2 regions of the Streptomyces sp. NPDC088766 genome follow, and region 2 is predicted to be linked to the other one. Evidence: riboswitches for the same ligand, from Rfam matches in the RefSeq annotation. Region 2 holds a riboswitch; the other holds the start of a gene.
The links. Region 2 has a riboswitch for glycine ahead of gcvP (aminomethyl-transferring glycine dehydrogenase). Riboswitches for the same ligand answer to the same signal wherever they lie in the genome.

Region 1: it holds a riboswitch for glycine, as region 2 does, so the genes downstream of both, gcvT (glycine cleavage system aminomethyltransferase GcvT) here and gcvP (aminomethyl-transferring glycine dehydrogenase) in region 2, are expected to answer to the same signal.

What each region holds. Positions count from the first base shown of each region.
Region 1 is NZ_JBIVKQ010000020.1:142,239-156,878, forward strand. Features, by position in the region: gene ACIP5W_RS25690 (ABC transporter permease) at 1-229, opposite strand, end outside; gene ACIP5W_RS25695 (enhanced serine sensitivity protein SseB C-terminal domain-containing protein) at 545-1,345, opposite strand; gene ACIP5W_RS25700 (enhanced serine sensitivity protein SseB) at 1,525-2,319, opposite strand; gene ACIP5W_RS25705 (AAA family ATPase) at 3,013-3,699, opposite strand; glycine riboswitch at 3,876-3,975, shown strand; gene gcvT (glycine cleavage system aminomethyltransferase GcvT) at 4,165-5,283, shown strand; gene gcvH (glycine cleavage system protein GcvH) at 5,417-5,794, shown strand; gene glyA (serine hydroxymethyltransferase) at 5,810-7,072, shown strand; gene ACIP5W_RS25725 (L-serine ammonia-lyase) at 7,177-8,544, shown strand; gene ACIP5W_RS25730 (GH25 family lysozyme) at 8,648-9,205, shown strand; gene ACIP5W_RS25735 (NADPH-dependent F420 reductase) at 9,211-9,873, opposite strand; gene ACIP5W_RS25740 (EF-hand domain-containing protein) at 10,047-10,259, opposite strand; gene glgX (glycogen debranching protein GlgX) at 10,670-12,904, opposite strand; gene ACIP5W_RS25750 (Ig-like domain-containing protein) at 13,057-14,301, shown strand; gene ACIP5W_RS25755 (Ig-like domain-containing protein) at 14,469-14,640, shown strand, end outside.
Region 2 is NZ_JBIVKQ010000033.1:4,440-19,079, reverse strand. Features, by position in the region: gene ACIP5W_RS32315 (potassium-transporting ATPase subunit C) at 65-283, opposite strand; partial or broken gene ACIP5W_RS32310 (potassium-transporting ATPase subunit B) at 274-913, opposite strand; gene ACIP5W_RS32305 (molybdopterin-binding protein) at 1,141-1,536, shown strand; gene modA (molybdate ABC transporter substrate-binding protein) at 1,706-2,527, shown strand; gene ACIP5W_RS32295 (ABC transporter permease) at 2,524-3,357, shown strand; gene ACIP5W_RS32290 (ABC transporter ATP-binding protein) at 3,354-4,445, shown strand; gene gcvP (aminomethyl-transferring glycine dehydrogenase) at 4,530-7,415, opposite strand; glycine riboswitch at 7,599-7,694, opposite strand; gene ACIP5W_RS32280 (PRC-barrel domain-containing protein) at 7,811-8,182, shown strand; gene ACIP5W_RS32275 (nucleotidyltransferase domain-containing protein) at 8,104-8,646, opposite strand; gene ACIP5W_RS32270 (DNA polymerase IV) at 8,671-10,092, opposite strand; gene ACIP5W_RS32265 (MerR family transcriptional regulator) at 10,160-10,843, opposite strand; gene ACIP5W_RS32260 (bifunctional nuclease family protein) at 11,081-11,554, opposite strand; gene ACIP5W_RS32255 (MerR family transcriptional regulator) at 11,639-12,376, opposite strand; gene ACIP5W_RS32250 (FHA domain-containing protein) at 12,420-13,307, opposite strand; gene ACIP5W_RS32245 (DUF881 domain-containing protein) at 13,390-14,313, opposite strand; gene ACIP5W_RS32240 (small basic family protein) at 14,319-14,640, opposite strand, start outside.

The sequences.
Region 1 (14,640 bases), on a different contig from region 2:
GGTCCTGGCCCAGGATCGAGGTGATCACCGGGGCCAGCAGTGCGACCACGACGAGGAGGAGCACCACGATGCCGCCGGTCAGGGCGAGCTTGTCCCGCTTCAGGCGCTCCCAGGCGATCCGACCCAGGGAACGGCCCTGTACGGCCTTCGCGTCGGCGGTGGCCACCGCCGCTTCCTCGGCCGGGCTCGGGGCCGCTTCCGCGGTCGGCTCGTGCAATGGTGCCGTCATCTGGCAGGGACCCCTCTCAACCGGCGGTAGCCGGCCCACACTTGCCGCTGTAGCGGCGTGATCAGTCCGTCGTACACAGGGGCGAAAGCACCCCTGATGCGGGAGTCTTCAACGCTTTGGCGATCTGTAGCCAGACTTGAAGGGGAAAGGATGCGTAAACGTGATGCTCTCAGGAGGATTCCGTTATCCGGACGGTGGGTAACGGGGGGCGGACACCCACGAGTTATGCCAGAACCACCCATAAACGGACTTACCGCACCGATCTACGCGCGGAGATCCACTGAGCCGACACGTGGGGACGGACGACGGGGCGCATCAGTGACGACCGGCCGGCGGGAAGCCGTAACCACCCGCGGGGGCCTGCGCGGCCGGCGCCGCGGGGGCGTGCGCCTCGCGGTCGTAGAAGGGGCGGGCGTGGGCGCGCATCCAGAGGACCACCGGGTCGTAGTCGTCGCTCATGGTGACCGTCGACACCGGCAGCCCGTCCGGCACCGCGCCGACGGACTGCTGCATCATCGCCCGCACCGCGTCCACGGCCTGCGGGGAGGTGTCGTACACGTCGAGCCCGAGGGCGAGGTAGGGCGCGCCGAGGGCCGGCTGGACCCAGGCACGGCGCAGGGAACGCAGGGCCGGGGTGCGGTGGGCGTTCTGCGCGAGCAGGGCGTAGAACTGCGGGATCTCGATGGCCGGCTCGGACAGCCGCAGCGGCCCGGCCGGCTGGCGGTCCAGGCCGGTGGCGATCCGCCGCAGGTCGGGCCAGGGGATGCCGACGCCGCCGCCGGGGGCGTGCGGGTTCAGCCAGAGACCGTAGTGGTCGGGGTAGAGGGTGCGGGCCGCGTCCAGCCCGTCGACCACCTCGTACGACCGGTTCCAGCCGCTCGCGGACAGTTCCTGGGCGGAGGTGACACAGGGGGCGTAGCCGTGTCCCTCGACGTCCATCGTGCCGTACTGGGCGTCGGCGGAACCGGCCTGGCCCTGCCACAGCAGCATCCACACCTGGCCGGTGCCCGGGGTCGCGAGGGCGCGCAGGAGTGCCTCGTAGGCGTCGTAGCGCCCGGGGGTCACCTGGCGCAGCATGTGCTCGACCTGCCCGGCCGCGATGCCGCTGGCGCTCACCTGTACCGCCCCTTCGATAAGTTGCCCCGCTTTCGGGAGACCAGCTTAGGTGTCTTCGCCGACAACGGGTCCCCCCGAGGGGCCGGGTTGTGCGCCGCCGGCGGGACCGGGCCGGAGCGCCCGCCGGAACCCCGGGGCACCGCCGCCCACCGGCGCGGACGTCCCCGTGCGGGACGCGTTCAGTGGATCCGGGAGTAGAAGGGCCGCACGTGCTCCTTCAGCCACCGGGCCACCGGGTCCTCCGTCACGTCGAGCAGGACGAGGTTGACCGGCCAGGGCGCCTGGGCCCGGCCGAGCGCCCTGCCGAGGGCCTCCAGGGGCAGCGCCCGCAGATCGCCCTCCCGCTGGGAGAGTTCGACGCCGACGAACATCACGGGATCGGCCGTCTCGATCGCGGCGAGGCAGCGGCGGGCGGTCAGGACGACGCCGGCCGCCTCGAACTCGGCGGTGGCGGCGGACAGGAAGTCCACCGGATCGTCCTGCCAGTCGGGCTCGTAGAGACGGACCCGGCCGCCACCGGCGGGACCGTCCAGCGGGGTGCGGCCGGCCCGGCACAGCTCGGCGACGGCCATCGGGGGCAGCGGGATGCCGACCGTGCCGTCCGGGTTCACCAGGATGCCGACCTGCGGGGGCAGTCCGCGGGCGAACTCGACGGCCGGGGCGACGGTGTACGACATGTGCGCGCCGACGACCTGCCGGAACTGTTCCTCGGAGCTGAACACGGGCACGTACGCCTGGCCCTCCAGCTCCAGGGTGGGCAGGTCCAGGGGGCCACTGTGCGGGCCGCCCCCGGCGGGCAGCGGCACCCACACGAAGCTGCGGCCGAGCACCTCCACGATCCGTCCGCCGGCCCCGGGCACGCCCAGGGAGGCGGAGAGCACCTCCTCCAGCTCGTTGCCGGGCCATCCGCCGTGCGGATGGGGGTGCGCCTGTGCCGGGAAGTCCGCGGGGAAGTCCGCCGGGGGGAAGTCCATCTGCCTACCGCCTGCTGGGAACCACTGGATGTGGCTCGAAAGGCTATCGGGTACGAGGCGCGTCCCCACGTCCCACGTCCCACGTCCCACGTCCGTCGGACGCCCCGGCGGGCGGGTCCGGATCTGTGCGGCGATGCGGCGGCCGGGAGGGCGGGGCCTGAGCGGCGGTTCGACGGCCGGGAGGGCGAGCCGGCCCGACGGCCCGACGGCGGAAGGCCCGGACGGGCGGCGACCCGGCGACCGGGAACCGGATCTGTACGGCGGTTCGACGGCCGGGAGGGCGGGCCTGCACCACGGCCCGACGGCGGAAGGCAGCGACGGCCCGACGGCGGAAGGACCGGACAGGCGACGGCCCGGCGACCGGGAACCGAATCTGCACGGCGACCCGGCGACCGGGAACCGGATCTGTACGGCGGTCCGACGGCCGGGAGGGCGGGCCTGCGTGACGACTCGGCGACCGCGGGGCCGCACCTGTGTGGCGGTCCGCCGCCCGAGGCCCGGATCTGCGCGGCGGCCCGGTGACCGCAGGCTCCGGAACGCGCACGGCGGTCCGGCGGCTGCCAGCCCGGAGCCCGCACGGCGGTCCGGCGACCGCGAGCCCGGCGCCCCTGCGCCGGTCCGTCTGCCGTCTGCCGTCTGCCGTCTGCCGTCTGCCGACTGCCGACTGCCGACTGCGTACCGCTCCTGCCGCGGTCAGCCGGTGAAGCCGATGCGGCGCAGGGTGTCGGCCGCGGCGCGGTCCAGGAGGACCGTCGAGCCGCAGCCCTCGGGGAGGCGGCCCCGCTCCGCCGCGCGCAGCAGGCGGGAGGCGGCCCGGCGGTGGCGGCGGAAGGCGTACCGGGAGACGCCCCGGCCGCGCTCGCGCTGGCCCTCCAGCGCGGTGTCCACGGTGACGTCGAGCAGCACCAGGTGCAGGCTGCCGCCGCGGCGGCGGGCCTCGCGGGCCAGCCAGGCGCGCACCCAGGCCTGCGTGCCGCAGTCGTGGACGACGACGCCCCCACCGGTGCGCAGGGCGCGGCGCAGACCGGCGTAGTGGGAGAGGCGGACGAGGGGGCGGTAGAGGGCGTAGGGCAGGGCGCGCGGCATGCGGGCGTCCCAGCGGTCGCGGGTGTCCTGGGAGTCGATGCGGACGCCCGTGACCGCGCGCTTCATCAGCGTCGACTTGCCGCTGCCGGGCAGTCCCGTGACCACGACCAGATCGCGGGACGCGAACAGCAGGCCGTGCGGGCTGCGGCCGGCGCGGTCGCGCAGGTCGCGGACGACCGGGGCGGGCGGTGCGCCGCCCGCCTCCCGGGCGGAGGTCTGCGGCTGCGCGGGCAGTGCGAGCGCCGGGCCGGTCGCGAGCGCCGGTCCCGTCCCGAGTGCCGTGGTCCTGTTCACCGTGTTCGTCCTCCCCTGGGGTCAGACAAGTCTTCTCCCCGTCGAGCGTAAAGAGAAGGTAATCCGGTCTGTCTCGCGTTTTCATGCGCTTAACGCCACAGGCCGGTTACAGATGCGGCCTGCCACGATCGGGCGGGGCGTGCGATGATGGCCGCGCCAACTGCATACCGGCCGTTTGAATCCGCGCGGGAGAGTCCCCACCGGCAGCATCGCTGGGGCGCCGAAGGAGCAAGTCCCTCCCTTGAATCTCTCAGGCACCGTTACCGCGCGGGCGAGGCACATCTGAAAAGCGGGTCACCGTCCGGTGGCCCCACCCAAGGTGCAAGCCGTGATCGACCCGTGCGCGGGCGGTCATGGCGAACCTCTCAGGTTCCGATGACAGATGGGGAGGAAAGACCTCGCTTCCCCCACGCTCGGCTCCGGTCGCGCGGGAGGGGCCCCATCGCCTTGGGAGACGAACGCCCGATGAGCAGTACCCCGCTCCGTCACACCGCCCTCGATGCCCTGCATCGTTCGCTGGGCGCGACCATGACCGACTTCGCCGGCTGGGACATGCCCCTGCGCTACGGCTCCGAGCGCGACGAGCACAACGCCGTACGGACCCGGGCCGGTCTCTTCGACCTCTCGCACATGGGCGAGATCACCGTCACCGGCCCGCAGGCGGGCGCCCTGCTGAACTTCGCGCTGGTCGGCGACATCGCGGCCGTGGGCGTGGGCCGGGCCCGCTACACCATGATCTGCGACGCCGACGGCGGCATCCTCGACGACCTCATCGTGTACCGGCTCGCCGACACCGAGTTCATGGTCGTCGCCAACGCCTCCAACGCCCAGGTCGTCCTGGACGCGCTGACCGCGCGCGCCGGCGGCTTCGACGCCGAGGTGCGCGACGACCGCGACGCCTACGCGCTGCTCGCCGTCCAGGGTCCGCTCTCCCCCGGCATCCTGAAGTCCCTGACGGACGCCGACCTCGACGGCCTGAAGTACTACGCCGGCCTGCCCGGCACCGTCGCCGGCGTCCCCGCGCTCATCGCCCGCACCGGCTACACCGGCGAGGACGGCTTCGAGCTGTTCGTGAAGCCGGAGCACGCCGTCGAGCTGTGGCAGGCCCTGACGAAGGCCGGCGAGGTCGTCGGCCTGATCCCCTGCGGCCTGTCCTGCCGGGACACCCTGCGCCTGGAGGCGGGCATGCCGCTGTACGGCCATGAGCTGTCGACCGCGCTGACCCCCTTCGACGCCGGGCTCGGCCGGGTCGTGAAGTTCGGCAAGGACGGCGACTTCGTGGGCCGCGAGGCGCTCGCCGCGGCCGCCGAACGCGCCGGGACGAACCCGCCGCGGGTCCTCGTCGGCCTGGTCGCCGAGGGCCGCCGCGTCCCGCGCGCCGGGTACGCCGTGGTCGCGGGCGGCGAGGTGATCGGCGAGGTCACCTCCGGCGCCCCCTCCCCCACACTGGGCAAGCCGATCGCGATGGCCTACGTCGACGCCGCGCACGCGGCACCGGGCACGCCGGGTGTCGGCGTGGACATCCGGGGCAGTCACGAGCCGTACGAGGTCGTGGCGCTGCCGTTCTACAAGCGCCGGAAGTAGAGACTGGCGCACGGCCGACAAACCGGGCCCCGGCCGGCCCCGCGCGTGACCCTGCGCACATTCGCGCTGATCACGTGCGTTTCCAGCAGTCCGCCTTCATCAGCACTCCCCCGCGTACAGGAGAATTCAGGCCATGAGCAACCCCCAGCAGCTGCGCTACAGCAAGGAGCACGAGTGGCTGTCGGGCGCCGAGGACGGCGTCTCGACGGTCGGCATCACGGAGCACGCGGCCAACGCGCTCGGCGACGTGGTCTTCGTCCAGCTCCCCGAGGTCGGTGCCACGGTGACCGCGGGCGAGTCCTGCGGCGAGCTGGAGTCGACCAAGTCGGTCAGTGAGCTGTACGCGCCGGTCACCGGCGAGATCGCCGAGGTCAACCAGGACGTCGTGGACGACCCGTCGCTGGTGAACTCCGCTCCCTTCGAGGGCGGCTGGCTGTTCAAGGTACGCGTCACGGACGAGCCGGCCGAGCTGCTCTCCGCCGACGAGTACACCGCCTACACCGCCGGCTGAGAGGTCGAAAGACGCATGTCTGTCCTGAACACGCCCCTGCACGAGCTCGACCCGGAGATCGCCGCGGCGGTCGACGGCGAGCTGCGCCGCCAGCAGTCCACGCTCGAGATGATCGCCTCGGAGAACTTCGCTCCGCTCGCCGTCATGGAGGCGCAGGGCTCGGTCCTGACCAACAAGTACGCCGAGGGCTACCCCGGCCGCCGCTACTACGGCGGCTGCGAGCACGTCGACGTCGCCGAGCAGATCGCGATCGACCGGGTCAAGGAGCTGTTCGGCGCCGAGTACGCCAACGTCCAGCCGCACTCGGGCGCCTCCGCCAACCAGGCCGCCCTGTTCGCGCTGGCCCAGCCCGGCGACACCATCCTGGGCCTGGACCTGGCGCACGGCGGTCACCTGACCCACGGGATGCGGCTGAACTTCTCCGGCAAGCAGTTCGACGTGGTCGCCTACCACGTGGACGAGGCCGGCCTGGTCGACATGGCCGAGGTCGAGCGGCTCGCCAAGGAGCACCGCCCGAAGGTGATCATCGCGGGCTGGTCGGCGTACCCGCGGCAGCTCGACTTCGCCGAGTTCCGCCGGATCGCCGACGAGGTCGAGGCGTACCTGTGGGTGGACATGGCGCACTTCGCCGGTCTGGTCGCGGCGGGCCTGCACCCGAACCCGGTGCCGTACGCGGACGTGGTCACCTCCACGACCCACAAGACGCTGGGCGGCCCGCGCGGCGGCATCATCCTCGCCAGGCAGGCCTTCGCGAAGAAGCTGAACTCGTCCGTGTTCCCGGGCTTCCAGGGCGGCCCCCTGGAGCACGTCATCGCGGCGAAGGCGGTGTCCTTCAAGGTCGCGGCCTCGGACGACTTCAAGGAGCGCCAGCGCCGTACGGTCGACGGCGCGCGGATCCTCGCCGAGCGGCTGACCGCGCCGGACGCCCGGGAGGCCGGGATCAACGTCCTGTCCGGCGGCACCGACGTGCACCTGATCCTGGTCGACCTGCGCGAGTCCGAGCTGGACGGGCAGCAGGCCGAGGACCGTCTCCACGAGGTCGGCATCACGGTCAACCGCAACGCGGTCCCGAACGACCCGCGGCCCCCGATGGTCACCTCGGGCCTGCGCATCGGCACGCCCGCCCTCGCCACCCGCGGCTTCACGGCCGAGGACTTCGCCGAGGTCGCGGACGTGATCGCGGAGGCGCTCAAGCCGGCCCACGACGTGGAGGCCCTGAGGGCCCGGGTCGTGGCCCTGGCCGAGAAGCACCCGCTCTACCCCGGTCTGAACAAGTAGTTCCCGGTTTCCGACGGGTTTTCGAAAGGGTGTCCCGCACGCTGGTCGGCGGGCGGGACACCCCACCGGAAACCTTCTGCACCACCCCGCATTGAGGAGTTCCCGTGGCCATCTCGGTCTTCGACCTGTTCTCGATCGGCATCGGCCCGTCCAGCTCCCACACGGTCGGCCCGATGCGGGCGGCGCGCATGTTCGCGCGGCGTCTGCGCAACGAGGGCCTGCTGGGCTCCGTCGCGTCCGTGCGCGCGGAGCTGTACGGCTCCCTGGGCGCGACCGGCCACGGCCACGGCACCCCCAAGGCGGTCCTGCTCGGCCTGGAGGGCGACTCGCCGCGCACGGTGGACGTGGAGACGGCGGACGCGCGGGTGGAGCGGATCAAGGACTCGGGCCGCATCCGGCTGCTCGGTGAGCGCGAGATCGCGTTCTCCTTCGACGACGACCTCGTCCTGCACCGCCGCAAGACCCTCCCGTACCACGCGAACGGCATGACACTGTGGGCGTACGACGACGGGGGCGCGGAGCTGCTGTCGAAGACGTACTACTCGGTGGGCGGCGGGTTCGTCGTCGACGAGGACGCGGTCGGCGCGGACCGGATCAAGCTGGACGACACGGTCCTGAAGTACCCCTTCCGCACGGGCGACGAACTGCTGCGCCTGACGGGGGAGACGGGGCTGTCGATCTCCTCGCTGATGCTGGAGAACGAGCGGGCCTGGCGCACCGAGGAGGAGATCCACGAGGGCCTGCTGGAGATCTGGCGGGTGATGCAGGCCTGTGTGGCCCGCGGCATGTCCCGCGAGGGCATCCTGCCGGGCGGTCTGCGGGTGCGCCGCCGCGCCGCCATGACGGCCCGTCAGCTCCGGGCGGAAGGCGACCCGTTGGCCCACTCCATGGAGTGGATCACGCTGTACGCGATGGCGGTGAACGAGGAGAACGCGGCGGGCGGCAGGGTGGTCACCGCCCCCACGAACGGCGCGGCCGGCATCATCCCCGCCGTCCTGCACTACTACGTCAACTTCGTCCCCGGTGCCGACGAGGAGGGCGTCGTCCGCTTCCTCCTGGCAGCCGGTGCGATCGGCATGCTCTTCAAGGAGAACGCCTCCATCTCCGGCGCCGAGGTCGGCTGCCAGGGCGAGGTCGGCTCCGCCTGTTCCATGGCGGCGGGCGCGCTGGCGGAGGTGCTCGGCGGCTCCCCCGAGCAGGTCGAGAACGCCGCGGAGATCGGCATGGAGCACAACCTCGGCCTCACCTGCGACCCCGTGGGCGGCCTGGTCCAGATCCCCTGCATCGAGCGCAACGGCATGGCCGCGGTGAAGGCGGTCACGGCGGCCCGCATGGCCATGCGCGGCGACGGCACGCACAAGGTGTCCCTCGACAAGGTCATCAAGACGATGAAGGACACCGGCGCGGACATGTCGGTCAAGTACAAGGAGACGGCCCGCGGCGGGCTCGCGGTGAACATCATCGAGTGCTGAGCCCCCGCCGTCGCGCCGGGGGACGGAAGCGGAGGTTCCGGCCTCGGCGTGTCGGGGCATAAGACAACTCCCTTCCGTTCTCCTGCACTTCCGGGAGTTGCCCATGCTCCGTGGTGTCGACGTCAGCGCCTACCAGTCCTCCACCTACTCGACGGAAGGTCTCTCCTTCGTCTTCGTCAAGGCGACGGAGGGCCGCACCTACGTCAACTCGAAGCTCGCCGCCCAGACGAAGCGGGCGCGGGACGCCGGTCTGGTCGTCGGCTTCTACCACTTCCTGTGGCCCGGCAACCTCAGCGCCCAGGCGGAACACTTCCTGGCCGAGGCCCCGGAGCGCCCCGGCGACATCCTCGCCGTCGACTGGGAGACGACGGGAGCGGGCACCCACGCGAGCAACGCCGAGAAGGACCGTTTCATCAGGAAGCTCAAGGAGCTACGGCCGCGCAACCGGGTCGTCCTGTACTGCAACAGGACCTACTGGCTGAACGTCGACGACACCTCGTACGCCGGCGACGGCCTGTGGATAGCCGACTACGTCACCGCGGGCAGGCCCCGCATCAAGGCGAAGTGGCGCTTCCACCAGTACACCGACGAGCCCCTGGACACGAACGTGGCGAAGTTCGCCGACAAGGCGGCGCTGCGGGCGTGGGCCACGGTGGACTGAGCGGCTCAGCCCCGGAAGCCCTCCGGGCGCTCCGGGGAGGCCTCCGCCAGGGCCCGGGTGACCTCCTCGACCCCGCCCCGCAGGCCGTACACCGGGGTGTCGGGCTGCTGGCGCCAGGAGTCGTCGATGCCGCCCGCGTCGACGCTGTCGAAGCCGAGCTCGTCGACGAGGGCCCGCACCTTCGCCTTGGCGGCCTCGTCGTCGCCCGCGACGGGCAGGGCCATACGGCCGGGGGCGCCGGCCGGGAGGGGGCGGTCCAGGATGTCCTGGGCGTAGGTGCCGTTGAACGCCTTGACCACCGGGTGGCCGATCTGGCGCTCCGTCCAGCGGCTCTCGGTGATGCCCTCGTCCTCGATGGCGTCGATCCGTCCGTCGCGCTGCTGCGGGTAGTAGTTGCCCGTGTCGATGACGGCCACGTCCTCGGCCGCCCCGTCGAGGATGCCGGAGGGCAGGTCCGGGACCGCCTTGAGCGGGATCGTGACGACGACGATCTCGGCGCCGCGCGCCGCCTCGGTGACCTCGACGGGCGTCGCGCCCGTCTCCTTCGCCAGCTCCGTGAGCGTCTGCGGGCCGCGGGAGTTGGCCACGGAGACGTCGTGGCCGAGGGCGGTGAGCCGCCGGGTGAGGTTGCCGCCGATGTTGCCCGCGCCGATGATGCCGATCTTCATGTCAGGCCCTTCCCGAACGATCCATGCACATGCATGCTTCCGAGGGGCTCAACCACGGCCGGTCGCCGGCTATTCCGCTCCGCCGCCATACGGGTGACGGACGGATGACGGACGGGCGAGAGACGACGGAGGGATGCCCCGCGGCCGGCGCGGGACACCCCTCCGCCCGTGGGTCACTTGTCCAGGTAGGCCCAGAACTCGTCGAACGACAGGACCTTGTCGCCGTCCAGGTCGCGAGTCTTGATGACGGCCTCGGCGACCGTCTCGGTGACGTTCCAGTCGCCCCCCTGGGCCAGGGCGGTCTTGAACTCGATCGCGGTGATGAATCCGTCACCGTCCGTGTCGATCCGCTGGAACTGCTTGCGTGCTTCTTCGATGTCCGCCACCGGTCCGCCCCTCTTCGTCATACCTTGCGGTGCTGTGTTGCCGTCGTTCTGACGCAGGTCAGATTAACGGTCCGGGTGAGCACGCAGTGCGGCCACCACCCGGCCGGACTCCTGCTCGTACGCCGGGGCGGGTTCCGGCCTCAGGCGGCCCGGCGGCCTCAGGCGGCCCGGCGGCCTCAGGCGGCCCGGCGGCCCGGCGGCCTCAGGCGGTCCGGCGGCCCGGCGGCCTCAGGCGGTCCGGTCGGCCGGGCGGATGCCCGCGGGCAGGCGGATGCCTGCGGGGCGGGCGGCGGCCGTGCGGGACGCGGTGCCGGCGCGCGATCCCCGTTCCGGGGGTGTTCCCGGCGCCGCGGCGGCCGGTAGTGGATCGGCAGCCGTTCGCGGGGTCGGGCCGGGTGCGGGAGCCGCCCTCAGGAGGACACCCGCAGCAGGAGCACCGACCGGGCCGGGACCGTCACCCCCGTCCCCGCCCGGTGGGTGACGGCCGGGGCGGTGGCCTGGTCCTCGCCGGAGGTGTCGACCACGACCTCGTAGCGTTGTGCCCAGGGCGGGCCCGGCAGGAGGAAGTGGGCGGGGCGGTCGCCGGCGTGCAGGAGGGCGAGGAAGCTGTCGTCCGTGATCGGGGCGCCCCGTTCGTCGCGGCCGGGGATGTCCCGGCCGGAGAGGTACATGCCGAGCGTCGCCGCGGGCGCGTACCAGTCCCCTTCCGTCATCTCCGTGCCGCGGGCGGTGAACCAGGCCAGGTCGCGCAGCCCGTCCACGGAGTGGGCCCGGCCGGAGAAGAACGCCCGCCGGCGCAGCACGGGATGGCGGTGGCGCAGGGCGATCAGGCGGGCGGTCAGGTCGTGCAGGGCCTTCCAGCCGGGGTCCTCCAGCAGGCTCCAGTCCAGCCAGCTGATCTCGTTGTCCTGGCAGTACGCGTTGTTGTTGCCGCGCTGGGTGCGGCCCAGTTCGTCGCCCGCGACCAGCATCGGCACGCCGGTCGACAGCAGCAGCGTGGTCATCAGGTTGCGCAGCTGCCGCCGCCGCAGCGCCCGTATGCGCTCGTCGTCCGTCTCCCCCTCGGCCCCGCAGTTCCAGGAGCGGTTGTCGTCCGTGCCGTCCCGGTTGCCCTCGCCGTTGGCCTCGTTGTGCTTGCGCTCGTAGGACACGAGGTCGCGCAGGGTGAATCCGTCGTGGGCGGTGACGAAGTTGACGGAGGCGTAGGGACGCCGGCCGCCCCAGGCGTACAGGTCGCTGGAACCGGACAGGCGGTAGCCCATCTCGCGGACGTCCGGCAGGGCGTGCCGCCAGAAGTCGCGCACGGTGTTGCGGTAGCGGTCGTTCCACTCCGTCCACAGCGGGGGGAAGGCGCCCACCTGGTAGCCGCCCGATCCCACGTCCCAGGGTTCCGCGATCAGCTTCACCCGCCGCAGCACCGGGTCCTGCGCGATCACCGCGAGGAACGGCGACAGCATGTCCACGTCGTGCATGGAGCGGGCGAGGGCGGCGGCCAGGTCGAAACGGAAGCCGTCGACGCCCATCTCCGTGACCCAGTAGCGCAGCGAGTCCGTGATCAGGCGCAGCACGTGCGGCTGGACCACGTGCAGGGTGTTGCCGCAGCCCGTGTAGTCGGCGTACCGGCGGGCGTCCGGCTGCAACCGGTAGTAGCCGCGGTTGTCGATGCCCTTCAGGGAGAGCGTCGGGCCCAGCTCGCCCGCTTCCGCGGTGTGGTTGTAGACCACGTCGAGGATGACCTCGATGCCGGCCGCGTGCAGCGCGCGCACCATGCGTTTGAACTCGCCGACCTGCCCGCCCGTCGTCCCGGCGGAGGCGTATCCGGCGTGCGGGGCGAAGTAGCCGATGGAGTTGTAGCCCCAGTGGTTGCGCAGTCCCCTGCGCAGCAGGTGGTCCTCGTGGGCGAACTGGTGGACCGGGAGCAGTTCGACGGCCGTGACGCCCAGGCCGGTCAGGTACTCGATCGCGGCCGGGTGCGCCAGACCGGCGTAGGTGCCGCGCAGTTCCTCGGGGACGCCGGGGTGCCGCATGGTGAAGCCGCGGACGTGCAGCTCGTAGATGACCGAGTCCGCCCAGGGGGTCTTGGGGCGGCGGTCGTCGGCCCAGTCGTCGTCGTCGTGGACGACGACGCCCTTGGGGACGTACGGCGCGGAGTCCCGTTCGTCGCGGACGGTGTCGGCGAACTGCTGCTGGGGCCAGTCGCGGACGTGCCCGTACACCTCGGGCGGCAGGCCGAACTCGCCGTCCACCGCGCGGGCGTACGGGTCGAGGAGCAGCTTCGCCGGGTTCCAGCGGGCGCCGGTCCACGGGTCCCAGCGGCCGTGCACCCGGTAGCCGTAGCGCCGGCCGGGCATCACGCCGGGCACGAAGCCGTGCCAGATCTCGTGCGTGAGTTCCGTCAGCCGGGCGCGGGTCTCACGGCCCTGGTCGTCGAAGAGGCACAGCTCGACGGCCTCCGCGCCGCCCGCCCACAGGGCGAAGTTGGTGCCGGCGACCCCGTCGGGGCCGACCCGAAAGCGGGCGCCGAGCGGTGTGGACGCGCCGGGCCGCACGGGCACGCCGGGCGTCCTGCGCGGTGCCCTGTTCACGGTGGCGGACGCGGCGGGGCGCTCGTGCGCCACCTCCTCCTGCTCGGCTGCGCTGGACACCGTTCAGCCTCCCGCGGCTCGTGGCACGACGCGGGCCCGGGGCGTACGGCGTCCCGGCCGCTGCTCCCTCGGCGTCGTCCTCCCCCCTGTTCTGCCCAGCGCGTGCCTCGCACTCACGTTTCCCCGGAGCGTGCCCCGTCGTTGTCCAGCGCGTGAGGCACGTAACTGGGCGCGCACGGCGCGCGGGGGTCGCACTGACCGCCGTACTGACATGGGCAGGACTGCTGGCGGGAGCCGCCGGATGCAGCGGGGACGGCGGGAGCGGGCTGGACCGGGTGCTGGGCAAACCCCCGGCGCCCGGGGACACCATCCGGGTCACCCCGCAGGACGGCACCAGGGAGGTGCGTCCCGGCCAGGCGCTGCGGGTCCGGGTGCCCGACGGGCGGCTCGAGTCGGTGCGGGTCCTCAGGCAGCAGGACGCGCAGGAGGCCGAGGTGCCGGGCCGGATCTCCGCGGACGGCCGCAGCTGGCGCCCGGCGGACGACCGGCTCGCGCTCGCCGCCCGCTACACGGTCGACGCGGTCGCCGTGGACGGCGACGGGCACCGCTCGGCCCGGCACACCACGTTCACGACGCACGTCCCCGAGGAGCGGTTCATCGGGTACGTCACGCCGGAGAACCGCTCGACGGTCGGCACCGGGATGATCGTGTCCCTGGAGTTCAACCGGGAGATCGAGAACCGGGCAGCCGTCGAGCGCGCCGTCCACGTGAGCGCCGAGCCGGCCGTCGAGGTCCGGCCGCACTGGTTCGGCACCTCCCGGCTCGACTTCCGCCCCGAGCACTACTGGAAGCCCGGCACCCGCGTCACCGTCTCCCTGCGCTTCCGCGACGTCGAGGGGGCGCCCGGCGTCTACGGGCTCCAGTACCGGACGTTGTCCTTCAGCGTCGGCCGTCACCAGGTCTCCCTCGTCGACGCCGCCGACCACACCATGCAGGTGCGGCGCGAGGGCGAGCTGCTCGCCACCGTGCCCATCACCGCCGGGGCACCGAGGACGACCACGTACAACGGCAAGATGGTGGTCACGGAGATGCTGGAGCTGACCCGGATGAACGGCGCCACCGTCGGCTTCAGGAAGAAGAACGGCAAGAGCGAGTACGACATCCCGGACGTGCCGCACGCCATGCGGCTCACCGAGTCGGGCACCTTCCTGCACGGCAACTACTGGGCGTCGCCGCAGGCCTTCGGACGGGTCAACCTCAGCCACGGGTGCGTGGGCCTCAGGGACGTGAAGGGCGGCGGCGCGGACACCCCCGCGGGCTGGTTCTTCGACCGCAGTCTGGTCGGGGACGTCGTCGAGGTGGTCCGCAGCAAGGACAAGACGGTCGCCCCGGACAACGGACTCGGCGGCTGGAACATGAACTGGAGGCGGTGGAGCGCCGGCAGCGCGGTGAACTGACGTCCGGACGTCGCTTCCCTCCCCCCTCTCCTCCCATGGTCCAAGTTGGGACGGAACGGTGACATTCCGGGGTCACCGGGGCCGCTGACCATGTGGTTAATATGCGCGCAGCGCAGGGGACGTGCCTGCGTGCGGGCCCGAGCGGCCCGGGGGAGGGGAGAACGGACTTGAACGTGCGACCGATATCGGGGGCATCGGTTGGCGGGCGCTCGCGCGGCCGCGACAAGCGGCTGGCGCTGCTCGTCGGAGGACTGCTGCTGACCGTGACGGCCTGCGGGGGTGGGGCCTCCGGGGCGGAGAAGACGAAGGACGGCAAGGGTCCGGGCGCCGCGACAGCGG
Region 2 (14,640 bases):
AGAAGGCTGTCCGGGCAACGACAAGACCGCGCGTCAGCTCCCCGGACTGCGAGGGACAACCGCCTCACCTGCGGTCGATCAAGCTCCTGAGCGCGACGTCGAGTTCGAGGACGTCGACGCGCGGCTCGCCCAGGAATCCGAGGGTGCGGCCCTCGGCGCGCTCCTCCACCAGCTTCTCGACACGGGCGGCGGGCAGGCCGTCGCGCTCGGCGACCCGGTGGACCTGGAGTTCGGCGTACGCCGGGGAGATGTCGGGGTCGAGGCCCGAGCCCCTGATGCCCACGCGGCGCAGTTCGGCGAACCGCTCGCGCATGCCCTCCTTGACCACGTCCTTGAGATGGCCGACGCCGACCACCCGCGCGCCGCGGTCGTCGTCGGCCGCCACCAGCAGCGGCGTACCGCCCGCCTCGGCGATCCGGTCGGCCGGTTCCCCGGCGTCCGCGGCGACCTCACCGCCCTGCTCGCGCACCCAGGCGATGACGGCGCCGGCCGCACCCTTGCGCACCCGGCGCCCGTCGACGTCCACGCCCGACATCCGGGTGCGGGCGGTGAAGGCGATCCACTCGGCGCCGGCCGGTTCGCCCTCGTGCCGCTCACGCAGGCCGTACCGCTCCTCGGCCAGCACGACGACGGAGCGGCCCCCGGGCGTCTCGTCGGCCAGTGACGACAGCTGGGCGGCGTCGGCGGCCTCGGCCTCCGTGGCGCCCCGCACCGGCACGAACTCCGCGGCCCGGCGGTTGCCGAGAGTGATGGTGCCGGTCTTGTCGAGCAGCAACGCGGAGACGTCGCCGGCGTCCTCGACCGCACGCCCCGACAGGGCGAGGACATTGCGCCGGACCAGCCGGTCCATGCCCGCGACGCCGATCGCGGAGAGCAGCGCGCCCAGCACCACCAGCGTGAGGTGCGCGCCCGCCCGGCGCCGCTCCACCGGATCCCCCGCCGTGCCCGGCCCCCTCGTCCCGACCGGCGGCCGGCCCGGCCGGCCGCCGACTCCCCTTTCGTCGGCCGGCACCGCTCACCCCGCCCGCCCGGCCGCCGCCGGAACCGGCCCGTGACCACTGCGCCCCGCCGGCCCCCCGCACCGCGTCACCCGGCGGCCCGGCCCCGCCCCCGGCCCCGCCTGCCCTTATCGTGACCGGCATGCAGTCCTACACCATCGGCCAGGCCGCGCGCCTGCTCGGCGTGAGCCCCGACACCGCACGCCGCTGGGCGGACGCGGGCCGGGTGCCGACGCACCGCGACGACAGCGGACGACGCCTCGTCCACGGCGAGGATCTCGCCGCTTTCTCGGTCGAACTCGCCAGATCCGGCGGCGAGGAGGCCGGCGCCTCCTACACCTCGGCCCGCAACGCGTTCCCCGGCATCGTCACCGCGATCAAGCTGGGCGACGTCGCCGCCCAGGTCGACATCCAGGCGGGCCCGCACCGCCTCGTCTCCCTCCTGACCCGCGAGGCCGTCGAGGAACTCGGCCTGGAGGTGGGCATGGAGGCCACGGCCCGCGTGAAGTCGACCAACGTCCACATCGACCGCACTTGACACGAGCCCTGCACGCGCCAGCACGTCCCCATACATCGCACATGCGATCCTATGGGCCGACTCGATGCCGCTCATGCGAACCTAGAACTGACTTACACCTCGCAACTGCGGCATTATTATCTCGGTATGGGCCCGTTCGAGGGACCGCGACGACACCGAGGAGCGCACCGTGACGACCCGAACCGCCCGCCGGGCCCGCCGGACACTGCGCCTGACGGGCGCCGGGGCCGCCGCACTGCTGGTGCTGAGCGCCTGCTCCTCTTCGGACGACACCTCCTCGGGGACCGGGTCCGCCACTTCGGATCCGGCGAAGCCGTCCGGCACGGTGACCGTCTTCGCGGCGGCCTCCCTCCAGGAGAGCTTCACGGCACTGGGCGAGGAGTTCGAGAAGGCGTACCCCGGTACGAAGGTCGTCTTCAACTTCGGCGGCAGCGACACCCTGGCCGCGAGCATCACCGGCGGCGCCCCGGCCGACGTGTTCGCCGCCGCCAGCACCAAGACCATGGCGATCGTGACGGACGCCGGGGACAACGCCTCCGCCCCGGTCACCTTCGCCCGCAACCAGCTGGAGATCGCCACCCTGCCGGGCAACCCCGACAAGGTCGCCTCCCTGAAGGACCTCACGAAATCCGGCCTCAAGGTCGTCCTGTGCGACGAGGCCGTCCCGTGCGGCGCCGCCGCCCGCAAGGCCCTCGACGCGAGCGGGCTCGACCTCACCCCGGTCTCCTACGAGCAGGACGTCAAGAGCGCTCTGACGAAGGTGGAGCTGAAGGAGGCCGACGCCGCGGTGGTGTACAGGACCGATGTGCGGGCGGCCGGTGACAAGGTGGAGGGCGTGGACTTCCCCGAGTCGGCCGACGCCGTCAACGACTACCCCATCGTCCCGCTCAAGGACTCCCGGAACGCCGTGACCGCCCAGGCCTTCGTCACCCTCGTGCGCTCCGCGGAGGGCCGGAAGGCACTGACCGGGGCCGGGTTCCTGAAGCCGTGACACCCTTCGCCTCCGACCTGCGCAAGGGCGACCGGCGACCGGACCGGATCCGCACCGGCGTCCCCCTGGCCCTGCTGCTGCCCGCCCTCCTGGGCCTGGCCTTCCTGCTGCTGCCCCTGGCCGCCCTGTTGATCCGGGCGCCCTGGCACAGCCTCCCCGAGCAGCTGACCAGTCCCGAGGTGTGGCAGGCCCTGCGGCTGTCCCTGATCTGCGCCACGTCGGCGACCGCCCTGAGTCTCGTCGTCGGCGTACCGCTGGCCTGGCTGCTGGCCCGCACCGACTTCCCCGGCCGCGGTCTCGTGCGCGCCCTGGTGACGCTCCCACTGGTGCTGCCGCCGGTCGTGGGCGGTGTGGCCCTGCTGCTCGCCCTGGGCCGCAACGGCGTGGTCGGGCAGTGGCTGGACTCCTGGTTCGGCATCACCCTGCCGTTCACCACGACCGGCGTCGTGCTCGCGGAGACGTTCGTGGCGATGCCGTTCCTCGTCATCAGCGTCGAGGGCACGCTGCGCGCCGCCGACCCCCGCTACGAGGAGGCGGCCACCACCCTGGGCGCCTCCCGCTTCACCGCGTTCCGCCGAGTCACGCTGCCCCTGATCGCGCCGGGCATCGCGGCGGGCGCCGTGCTGGCCTGGGCACGCGCGCTGGGCGAGTTCGGCGCGACGATCACCTTCGCGGGCAACTTCCCCGGCCGTACCCAGACCATGCCGCTCGCCGTCTACCTCGCCCTGCAGAACGACCCGGAGGCCGCCATCGCCCTCAGCCTCGTGCTGCTGGCCGTCTCCATCGCCGTACTGGCGGGCCTGCGCGACCGCTGGATGACCGCCTCGTGAACACCCCCGACCACGCGAAGGACACCCCCGACCGCGTCACGGGCACCGCCGAGGGGCTCGACGCCCATCTCGTCGTCGACCGGGGCGCCTTCCGCCTCGACATCGCGCTGAGCGCCGCCCCCGGCGACGTCGTCGCCCTGCTCGGCCCGAACGGCGCCGGCAAGACGACGGCCCTGCGCGCCCTCGCCGGCCTCGTCCCGCTCACCGGCGGCCGTCTCCGCCTGGACGGCAGCGTGCTGGACCGTACCCCGCCGGAATCCCGCCCGATCGGCGTGGTCTTCCAGGACTACCTGCTGTTCCCCCACCTGAGCGCCCTGGACAACGTGGCGTTCGGCCCGCGCTGCCACGGCGCGAGCAAGGCCGAGGCACGCGCCCTGGCGGCGGAGTGGCTGGAGCGGATGGGTCTCGCCGAGCACGCCGGCGCCAAGCCCCGCCGTCTCTCCGGGGGCCAGGCCCAGCGGGTCGCCCTGGCACGCGCTCTCGCCACCCGTCCCCGGCTGCTGCTGCTCGACGAGCCACTCGCCGCCCTGGACGCCCGCACCCGCCTGGAGGTGCGCGCCCGGCTCCGCCGTCATCTGGCCGACTTCGAGGCGGTCGCCGTCCTCGTCACGCACGACCCGCTCGACGCCATGGTCCTCGCGGACCGCCTGGTCGTCGTCGAGGACGGCACGGTCGTCCAGGAAGGCGCCCCCTCCGACATCGCCCGCCACCCGCGCACGGACTACATCGCCCGGCTCGTCGGCCTGAACCTGTACCGCGGCCGGGCCGACGGCCACACGGTGCGCCTCGACACGGGCCCCGCGCTCACCACCACGGAGGTTCTCACCGGGCCGGTCTTCGTCGCGTTCCCGCCCGGCGCGGTCACCCTCCACCGCGACCGCCCCACCGGCTCCAGCGCCCGCAACCTCTGGCGCTGCGAGGTCGCGGGCCTGGAGACCCACGGCGACCAGATCCGCGCCGACCTCACCGGTGAGCTCCCCCTGGCCGCCGACCTCACCACGGTCGCCGCCGCGGAACTCGACCTGCATCCCGGCGCCACCGTGTGGGCCACGGTCAAGGCGGCCCAGACGCACGCCTATCCGGCCTGAACCGCCTCCTGACACGCCCCCTGACACGCCGTCCCGGCCCCCGCCCTGCGCGGACGGGGGCCGGGACGGCGTACGGCTGCCGGATCAGTCCTGGTACGCGTCCAGCGGCGGGCACGAGCAGACCAGGTTGCGGTCGCCGAAGGCCTGGTCGATCCGGCGTACCGGCGGCCAGTACTTGTCGGCGGCGGACACCCCGGCCGGGAAGACGGCCTCCTCGCGCGTGTAGGCGTGGTCCCACTCGCCGCCCAGCGCGGCCGCCGTGTGCGGAGCGCCCCGCAGCGGGTTGTCCTCGGCGGGCCACTCACCGGCCCCGACCTTCTCGATCTCCCCACGGATCGCGATCATCGCCTCGCAGAACCGGTCGAGCTCGGCCAGGTCCTCCGACTCGGTCGGCTCGATCATCAGCGTCCCGGCCACGGGGAACGACATCGTCGGCGCGTGGAAGCCGTAGTCGATGAGCCGCTTGGCCACGTCGTCCACGCTGACACCGGTCGCCTTCGTCAGCGGACGCAGGTCGATGATGCACTCGTGCGCGACCAGCCCGCCGGGACCGGTGTAGAGCACGGGGTAGTGCGGTTCGAGCCGCTTGGCGACGTAGTTGGCGGACAGCACGGCCACCTGCGTGGCCCGCTTCAGCCCCTCCCCGCCCATGAGCCGCACATAGGCCCACGAGATCGGCAGGATCCCCGCGGAACCCCACGGCGCGGCCGAGATCGGCCCCACCCCCGTCGCGGGCCCGGCCTCGGGCTGGAGCGGGTGGTTGGGCAGGTACGGCGCCAGGTGCGACCGTACGGCCACGGGGCCGACGCCCGGACCGCCGCCGCCGTGCGGGATGCAGAACGTCTTGTGCAGGTTCAGGTGCGAGACGTCGCCGCCGAAGTGCCCGGGCTTGGCGAGCCCGACGAGCGCGTTGAGGTTGGCGCCGTCCACGTACACCTGGCCACCGGCCTCGTGCACCTGCGCGCAGATGTCGGCGACGTGCTCCTCGAACACCCCGTGCGTCGACGGATAGGTGATCATCAGGACCGCCAGCTCGTCGCGGTGCTTCTCGATCTTCGCCCGCAGGTCCTCGACGTCGATCTCGCCGTCCTCGGCGGTGTTCACGACGACGACCTTCATCCCGGCCATCACGGCGCTCGCGGCGTTCGTGCCGTGCGCCGACGACGGGATCAGGCACACGGTCCGCTGCTCGTCCCCGTTGGCCCGGTGGTATCCGCGTACGGCGAGCAGTCCGGCGAACTCGCCCTGCGACCCGGCGTTCGGCTGGAGGGACACCTTGTCGTACCCGGTGACCTCGGCGAGCCGCTCCTCCAGCTCATGGATGAGCGTGAGGTAGCCCCGCGCCTGCTCGGCGGGCGCGAAGGGGTGCAACTGCCCGAACTCGGGCCAGGTGACCGGCTCCATCTCGGTGGTCGCGTTCAGCTTCATCGTGCAGGAGCCCAGCGGGATCATGCCCCGGTCCAGCGCGTAGTCGCGGTCGGCCAGCCTGCGCAGGTAGCGCAGCATCGCGGTCTCGGAGCGGTGCTGGTGGAAGACGGGGTGGGCGAGGATCTCGTCGCGGCGCAGCAGCGCGGCGGGGAGGGTGTCCTCCGTGACCGCGTCGAGGGCCTCGATGTCGCCCTCGACCCCGAAGGCCCGCCAGACGGCGCTGATCTGCGCCCGCCCGGTGGTCTCGTCACAGGAGATCGCCACGTGGTCGGCGTCGACGAGGTGCAGGTTGACGCCGTTGTCCCGCGCGGCGGCGACGGCTTCGGCAGCCTTCGCGGGGACCCGCACGGTCAGCGTGTCGAAGTAGGAACCGTGCACGACCTCGACGCCGCCCGCGGTGAGCCCGGCGGCCAGGACCGAGGCGTAGCGGTGGGTGCGCCACGCGATCGCCCGGAGGCCCTCGGGACCGTGGTAGACGGCGTACATGCCGGCCATGACGGCGAGCAGCACCTGCGCCGTACAGATGTTGCTGGTCGCCTTCTCCCGGCGGATGTGCTGCTCACGGGTCTGCAACGCCAGCCGGTACGCCCGGTTGCCGTCCACGTCGACGGACACGCCCACGAGCCGCCCGGGCAGGCTGCGCGCGAACTTCTCGTGGACGGCCATGTAACCGGCGTGCGGTCCGCCGAAGCCCATCGGCACCCCGAACCGCTGCGTCGTGCCGACGGCGATGTCCGCGCCCAGCTCACCGGGCGAGGTCAGCAGCGTCAGCGCGAGCAGATCGGCGGCGACGGTGACGAGCGCCCCCAGCTCGTGCGCCTGGTCGATGACCGGCCTGAGGTCGCGTACGGCGCCGGAGGCCCCCGGGTACTGGATCAGCACACCGTTGATCTCGCGCGCGGCGATGTCGGCCGGAATGCCCTCACTGAGGTCGGCGACGACGACCTCGACACCGGTCGGCTCGGCACGCGTCTCGATCACGGCGATGGTCTGCGGCAGCGCGTCCGCGTCGATCAGGAAGAGGCCCTTCTTGTTCTTCCCCATGCGCCGGGACAGCGCCATCGCCTCGGCCGCGGCCGTGCCCTCGTCGAGCAGCGAGGCGCCGGACGTCGACAGTCCGGTCAGATCGGCGACCATGGTCTGGAAGTTCAGCAGCGCCTCGAGCCGGCCCTGCGAGATCTCCGGCTGGTACGGCGTGTAGGCCGTGTACCAGGCCGGGTTCTCCATGACGTTGCGCAGGATGACCGGCGGGGTGAAGGTGCCGTAGTAGCCGAGCCCGATCATGGAGTCCATGACCTGGTTGCGGTCGGCCAGCGACCGCAGCTCGGCCAGCACCTCGGCCTCGGTGCGCGCACCCGGCAGGTCCAGCGTGTCGGCGTTCTTGATCACGTCGGGGACCGCGGCGGCGGTCAGCTCGTCCAGGGAGCCGTAACCGACCTGCGCGAGCATCTTGGCCCGCGCCTCCTGGTCGGGCCCGATGTGGCGCTGCTCGAAGGGGATTCCCTGTTCGAGGTCGGAGAGCGGAATGCGATGGGCGGTCATTGCGGAGGCCTCCTGGTCAGACACGACCTTCGAGGGGCACCACTGGCGGGTACCCGGACGGCCTCCCCCTCTGTCATCTCAACCTGAGAGCTTCACCGGCCGCCCGAGGGCACCCGGCTTTCACCGTCGGTGAGAGCGGAAGCCGTCGACGCCGTCGGCACCCGCCCTGCTTTCCAGAGTGACCTCGTCCGTGCGGTACGTGAGCCTGAGAGATTCCGGGGAGGATTTGCTCCTTCGGCGCCTCCGGTGGTCTCCGGAGGACTCTCCCGCACGGGGTCAGCGGCCATTGCCAGACTACCAGCGAGGTCAACGAGGCCTCTCTTCGAGTGGCCGCGACTCCCGATGTGCTCTTTTGTAGTGCTGAGGGATGAGTTTGCGACCAAGTGGAGGGGCCCGTGCAGACCGACATCGACCCGCGCAACCTGATCGGCCGCAAGGCGTTCGACCGGAACGGCACCAAGATCGGCACCATCGACGAGATCTATCTCGACGACGCGACCGGCGTGCCGGAGTGGGCGGCCATACGCACCGGCCTGTTCAGCAGGGACGCCTTCGTCCCCCTGGAGCCCAGCGAACTGGTCGAGGGCACCCTGCACGTCCCCTTCGACCGCGCCCTGATCAAGGACGCCCCCGACTTCGGCGTGGGCCGTCACCTCTCCCCCGACCAGGAACTCCAGCTCTATCACCACTACGGCCTCGACGTGGCCGCCCCTCCGCCCCTCCCGGACCGTGACTTCGGCAGGCTGGCGGGCTCGGAGGAGACCTGAGCGGACCCGCCGCACGCCCGGACCAGCGCCCCCAGGAGCCCCTGCGGATCGTGGAGCGGCCGCGCCCCGTCGGTGACGACGCGTCGCGTGCCCGCGTCGACGGGATCGGTACGCGCCCAGTCGGCGGGGCCGATGCCGACCTCGACCTCCAGACCGGAGGCGGTGACGTACCGCCATTCGGTGACGGGCCCCCAGGCCCGGTTGCGGATCAGCTCTCCCAGGGCCAGGTCGCGCCCCCAGGCGTCCTCGGCAACGTACCGGCCCGGCTCGGCGGTCAGCACCACGAGATCGACATCCGAGTCCGCTCGCCCGGCGCCCCGCGCCCAGGACCCGACGAGCAGCACCCCGACGACGTCCTCGCGCCCCGCGGCCCGTCCGGTGACCCGCCGGACCACCGAACGCACCTCGTCACGCCGCTCCGCCGAGACCGCGGCAGGGCCCGTCCGTCCCTTCTCGTCCGCCACCGCCCACCGCCTCGCTCGATCCCGTCACCGGCCGTCCCCCGACCGCGGCCCCACCGCCGGCACCCGGCCGGCCGTGTCCACGGCTGATGTCCCGTCCGGTCTTCGACGCACCAGCGGCAGCGGCTCCGCCGGTTCCAGATCGGGGTCGTCGATCCGGAACGTCCGCACCCGGCCGACCTCCGACTCGGGTGTCTCGAACCGCACGGTCACCCGCCCCAGCCCGCTGCCCTGCACCCATCCGTGGCCGAGCCCGGCGTGCCGCACGTCGAGCCCCGGCCGCCACCGGTGCTCCGCGGGCACCGCCTCGGCCACGGCGGGCTCCTCCGGCGCCTCGTCCTCGGCCCCCTCGGCCCGCACGTCCGCCGCCCGCACCTCGGCCGCCTGCGCGAACAGGTCCTCCTGCGTGAAGTCGGCCAGCCCGCTGACTCCCACCCCGAGCAGCCGCACACCGCCCGTCGTGTCCACCGCGTCCAGCAGCCGCGCCGCCGCCTCCCGCACGACCGCCGGATCGTCCGTGGGCCCCCGCAGGGTCTCCGACCGGGTGAGCGTGGAGAAGTCGTACCGCCGCACCTTCAGGACGATGGTCCGCCCCGACAGACCGGCCTCCCGCAGCCGCCGCACACACCGGTCGGCGAGCCGCTGCACTTCCAGCTCCACCCGCATCCGGTCATGGATGTCCACGTCGTAGGTGTCCTCCACCGACACGGACTTGGTCTCCCGCTCGGCCACCACGGGCCGGTCGTCCCGGGCCAGCGCCATGGCGTACAGCGCGCGCCCGTGTGCCTTGCCCAGCAGCCTTACCAGCTCGTCCTCCCCCGCCTCGACCATCTCCCCGACCGTGGCGATCCCGGCCCGCCGCAGATGGTCGCCGGTCGCCGGACCGACCCCCGGCAGCGTCCGCACCGACATCGGCGCGAGCAGGGACCGCTCGGTGCCCGGCTCGATCAGCACCAGGCCGTCCGGCTTGGCCTGCTCGGAGGCGATCTTGGCGAGCATCTTCGAGGCCGCCAGCCCCACCGAACCGGTGAGCCCGGTGACCGCCCGGATGTCGGCGCGCAGCCGCACCCCGGCCAGCCGCGCCGACTCGCTGTCCCAGGCCGCTCCACCGGCCTCCAGATCCACGAACGCCTCGTCCAGACTGAGCGGCTCCACCAACGGCGACAGGGCGCGCAGCAGCGCCATGACCTGGTCGCTGATCTGGCGGTAGAACGCGCCCCGCGGCACCAGGTAGGCGGCGTTCGGAGCGAGCCGGCGGGCCTGCGCCATCGGCATCGCCGAGTGCACCCCGAAGACCCGCGCCTCGTACGAGGCGGTCGCCACCACCCCTCGCGGCCCGAGGCCCCCCACGACCACCGCCTTCCCGCGCAGACTCGGCTTGGACGCCTGCTCCGCCTGGGCGAAGAAGGCATCCATGTCGAGATGCAGGATGGTGGGCGCGTTTCTCACATCTCCGATGCTGCACCACGCCACTGACAATGAGGCCGTGCAGCCGCCCGCGAAGGCGCCGGGGCCGTCAGACCGCCCGGTTGCGCCGGCGGGCCAGCTCGTCCGCCGGGTTGGGCCCGACGAGTGTCTCACCGGTGTCGACGCGCTCCCCGTGCAGCTGGGACAGCGCGCTCTCGACATCCCGCCACACCACGCCGACGGCGATCCCGAAGATGCCCTGACCGCCTTGGAGCAGTGCGTGGACCTCGTCCGGAGAGGTGCACTCGTAGACCGTGGCGCCGTCACTCATCAGCGTCATCCGCTCGAGGTCGCTGAAACCGCGCTCACGCAGGTGCTGGACGGCGGTGCGGATGTTCTGGAGTGAGACCCCGGTGTCGAGGAAACGCTTGACGATCTTCAGGACCACCACGTCCCGGAAGCTGTACAGGCGCTGCGTACCGGACCCGTGGGCGGGCCGTACGCTCGGCTCGACCAGCCCCGTGCGCGCCCAGTAGTCCAGTTGCCGATAGGTGATGCCGGCGGCCGCACAGGCCGTCGGGCCGCGGTAGCCGATCTCCTCGGACGCCATAGACGTCGCCCCTCCGCTGCTCGGCACGGCCGCCGGTCGCTGCGGAGCGTGATCGGCCGCGCCTCCGTGATGGGGGTACCCCCCGCTCGCGCGGAGCCGAGAGCTTGAGGGAGGGTACGGACCGCTCCCCCCGACACCGAGTCCGGGGGCACCCCCCACCGTACCGTCGCCGCTGCTTCTCACGCCGACCTCCGTCCTTGACCTGCCTTCTCGACGGTAGGCAGTCACCAGGGGTGCGTCAACGATCGCCACACTCGGCACGCCGAGTGATAATCACCCTAGGAGTGGTTTCCCCCGCTCCACCGCGGGGAAAGGCTAGCCGAATGCGCTGAGCGGAAGCCGCAGGACGCTCTCATGGTCCGGCGGCAATTGCCGCGGCCGAGCCGCCGCGCCCACCGGACCACCCGCGCCTGCCGACGGCTACTGATTGCTGCTGCCGAAGTCCTCGGGCGAGATCTGGTCGAGGAACTCGCGGAACTTCTCCACCTCGTCCTCCTGCTCGTCCGGGATGGCGATCCCCGCGTCGTCGAGCACCGTGTCGCTGCCGTAGATCGGCGTCCCGGTGCGCAGGGCCAGCGCTATGGCGTCGGACGGCCGCGCGCTCACCTCCACCCCGCTGGCGAAGACCAGCTCGGCGTAGAAGACGCCTTCACGCAGGTCCGTGATGCGCACTTCGCTGAGCTCCTGGCCCACGGCCTCCAGCACGTCCTTGAACAGGTCGTGGGTCAGCGGCCGCGCCGGAGCCATGCCCTGCTGGGCGAAGGCGATCGCCGTCGCCTCCCCCGGCCCGATCCAGATGGGGAGGTAACGGTCGCCTCCCACTTCACGCAGCAGGACGATCGGTTGGTTGGAGGGCATCTCGACCCGGACACCTACGACATCGAGCTCGTTCACACAGCAACCCTAGGCCGTGCTCGGGACGTTTGGGTAGTCGGGCCGGGAACGGGTGACCGATCCGGGCGGCCCGGACCGTCCGCCTCAGGGCAGGCGCACCCCGAGCGCGGTCTGCACCAACGCCGCGTGCAGCCTGACCGTGAGCCCCGCCAGCTCCTTCGTGCGAGCCTCGGCATGCGCCCTCGTCTGCGGATTGCGGTGGCGCCGGAGCGGTGCGACCACCTGGTCCACGAGCCCCGCCTCACGGTCGGCCGCGGCCTTCATCACCCGCAGGTGCCGGGGCTCGATCCCGAACCGCCCCAGCTCGGAGACGAGGGCGGCCACCGTGACGACCTCGGCGTCGTAGACCCCGTCCTCCAAGGGCGCGACGAGCCCGTAGGCCTCCCACTCCTGGAGTTCGCGCTCGTCGATCCCGGCGGCCGCCAGCAGCTCGGACCGCCCGATGCGGGCGGCGGTGGACGCGTCGGGCCGCTCCGGTACCGCCTCCCCGTCCCGCTGCCGGCCCACGGTCGGCAGCGGTGCCGCCTCACCGCGCTCCATGGCGTCCAGATGCTCCCGGATCACCTTGAGCGGCAGGTAGTGGTCCCGCTGCATCCTGAGGACATGACCGAGGCGCTCGACGTCCTCCCGGCTGAACTTGCGGTACCCCGCCGGGGTCCGCTGCGGCTCGACGAGCCCCTCCGACTCCAGGAAGCGGATCTTGGAGATGGTGACTTCGGGGAACTCGTCGCGCAGCACGTTCAGCACTGTGCCGATGCTCATCGCACCACCGTCGACCGCGGCGGCGCCGGGTTCGGCACCGCCCCTCGGTGTTCGCAGCATGGGCCTTCCCTGGGGGTTCCCCCGGACCGGGTCCGGGGGAGGGTCAGTAGCCTCGCTGGCTCGCGTGGAAGACCAGCCGGTACTTGCCGATCTGCACCTCGTCACCGTTCGACAGCGGGACCTCGTCGATCCGCTCCCGGTTGACGTACGTGCCGTTCAGACTGCCGACGTCGGCCACCGTGAACGAACCGTCCTGGCGGCGCCGGAACTCCACGTGGCGGCGCGAGACCGTCACGTCGTCCAGGAAGATGTCGCTCTGCGGGTGCCGCCCGGCCGTCGTCAGGTCGCCGTCCAGCAGGAAGCGGCTGCCCGAGTTGGGGCCACGCCGCACGACCAGCAGGGCGGAACCCAGCGGCAGCGCGTCGACCGCGGCCTGGGCCTCGGGCGAGAGCGCCGGCAGCTGCGTCTGTCCGGTGGCCTCGGAGTCGTAGGCCTCGAGACCGGAGATGGAAATGGTGGACGTCGTCTCCGACGGGCGCTCGGGCGTCAGCCCCGGCCTCAGCGGCGCGCCGCAGTTGGAGCAGAAGCGGCTGTTCTCCGCGTTGCGGTTACCGCACCTCGTACACACCAGGGCCGACATAGGGGAAAACCCTCCACCCGTACTTGAGGTTGACGGTTGTCCGAAACCTATGCCGCCGGACTGCGCAGGGTCAACCGACGCCCCGCCCTGGCCTCCGGAAATGTCACCACCCGGACCAGCCACCTGGTCCCGGAACAGCGGCCGCTGGCCCTCCGCGTCAGGCTGTGCACGGTGACGGGCGGTCGCGTTGTCACCGCTGCCCTCTCGCGCGCTCTTGCCGAACAACTTCGCAAACAACTTCACGGGCGATTCCCCTTGACCGAAACAGACCCGCCCGTGGGGCAGGACGAACCCTGAATGATTAGACCGGCCGACCCGGACATCTTCACAACGTCCGTATCCACCAGACAGTTTCCACCACGCACCACCCGTTCGGTGCGCCGACCCCCCGCAACCTCATGCCCTTGCCCGACGGTCCCCATGCACCCCCGGTTCACTGCGAGGACGACCGAGCGTAGTCAGGCTGCTCCGCTGCTCGCAAGGCGTCCACGACGATCTTGGTGGATCGCTCCACGGACACCGTGGCCTGCTCCTTCTCGAGAGTCTGCACCACGCCCCCAGGGATGTTGAGCGCCGGTTCGAGGTCCTGCGGCTTGCCGATGACCTTGAAACGATAGGGAGCGTTGATCTTGTTCCCGTCGACGCTCACGCTCTTGCCGGATTCCGTCAGATACGTGCCGGCGACGACCCGCACGCCGTTCACCTGGATCGCCTCGGCGCCCGCCGCGCGCAGCTCCTGGATAGCGTCGAGCAGCATGTCGGCCTCGACCGTCCCCTTCGTGTCCTCGACGACCATGGTGATGCCGGGCCCCTGAGCGGCCACCGTGCCCGCCAGGATGCCGAGTTGCTTCTCCTTCTCGACCGTCTGCCTGCGGGCCTCCTCGGCCTGGTCGGAACTGTTCTCCAGCTCCTGCCGCTGCTTCTCGAGACCCTGCTTCTCGTCCTCAAGACGCTGACTGCGGTCATCGAGTTCATCGAGGATGCGCACGAGATCTTCCTGGCGCGCCCCGCGCAGGGCATTGCCGCTCTCGCTGTTGGAGGCCACTTGCACGGCCAGCCCGAAGCCGAGCCCGAACAGCAGCAGGGCGACGATGAGTTGGGCACGGCTCACCCGCGGCGGCCACAGCCCCTGCACCAGCCGCTGCCGGCCGGTCAGCGTGGGCTTCCCGCTCTCCTCGGGCCGTTCCTCGCGCGGAACGGCCGCGGGAACCTCCTGGGGCAGCTCCTTGCGCAGCCTGGTCGTGGGCGTCTCCTCCCGAGGTGTCTCGACCCGCGGTGACTCGTTGCGGGGTGACTCGTTGCGGGGTGACTCGTTCCGAGGGGTCCCGTCGGGCTGGGTCGCGTCGTGGTCGCTCATCGCCCTCACGCCCGGAAGACGTGCCGGCGGATCGCCGCGGCGTTGGAGAAGATCCGGATGCCGAGCACGACCACCACACCCGTGGACAACTGGGCGCCGACGCCCAACTTGTCACCGAGGAACACGATCAGGGCGGCCACGACCACGTTCGACAGGAACGACACGACGAACACCTTGTCGTCGAAGATGCCGTCGAGCATGGCCCGCAGACCTCCGAAGACGGCGTCCAAAGCCGCCACGACGGCGATCGGCAGATAAGGCTCGACGACCGCCGGAACCTCGGGCCGGACCAAGAGGCCGGCCACGACTCCCACGACGAGGCCCAGT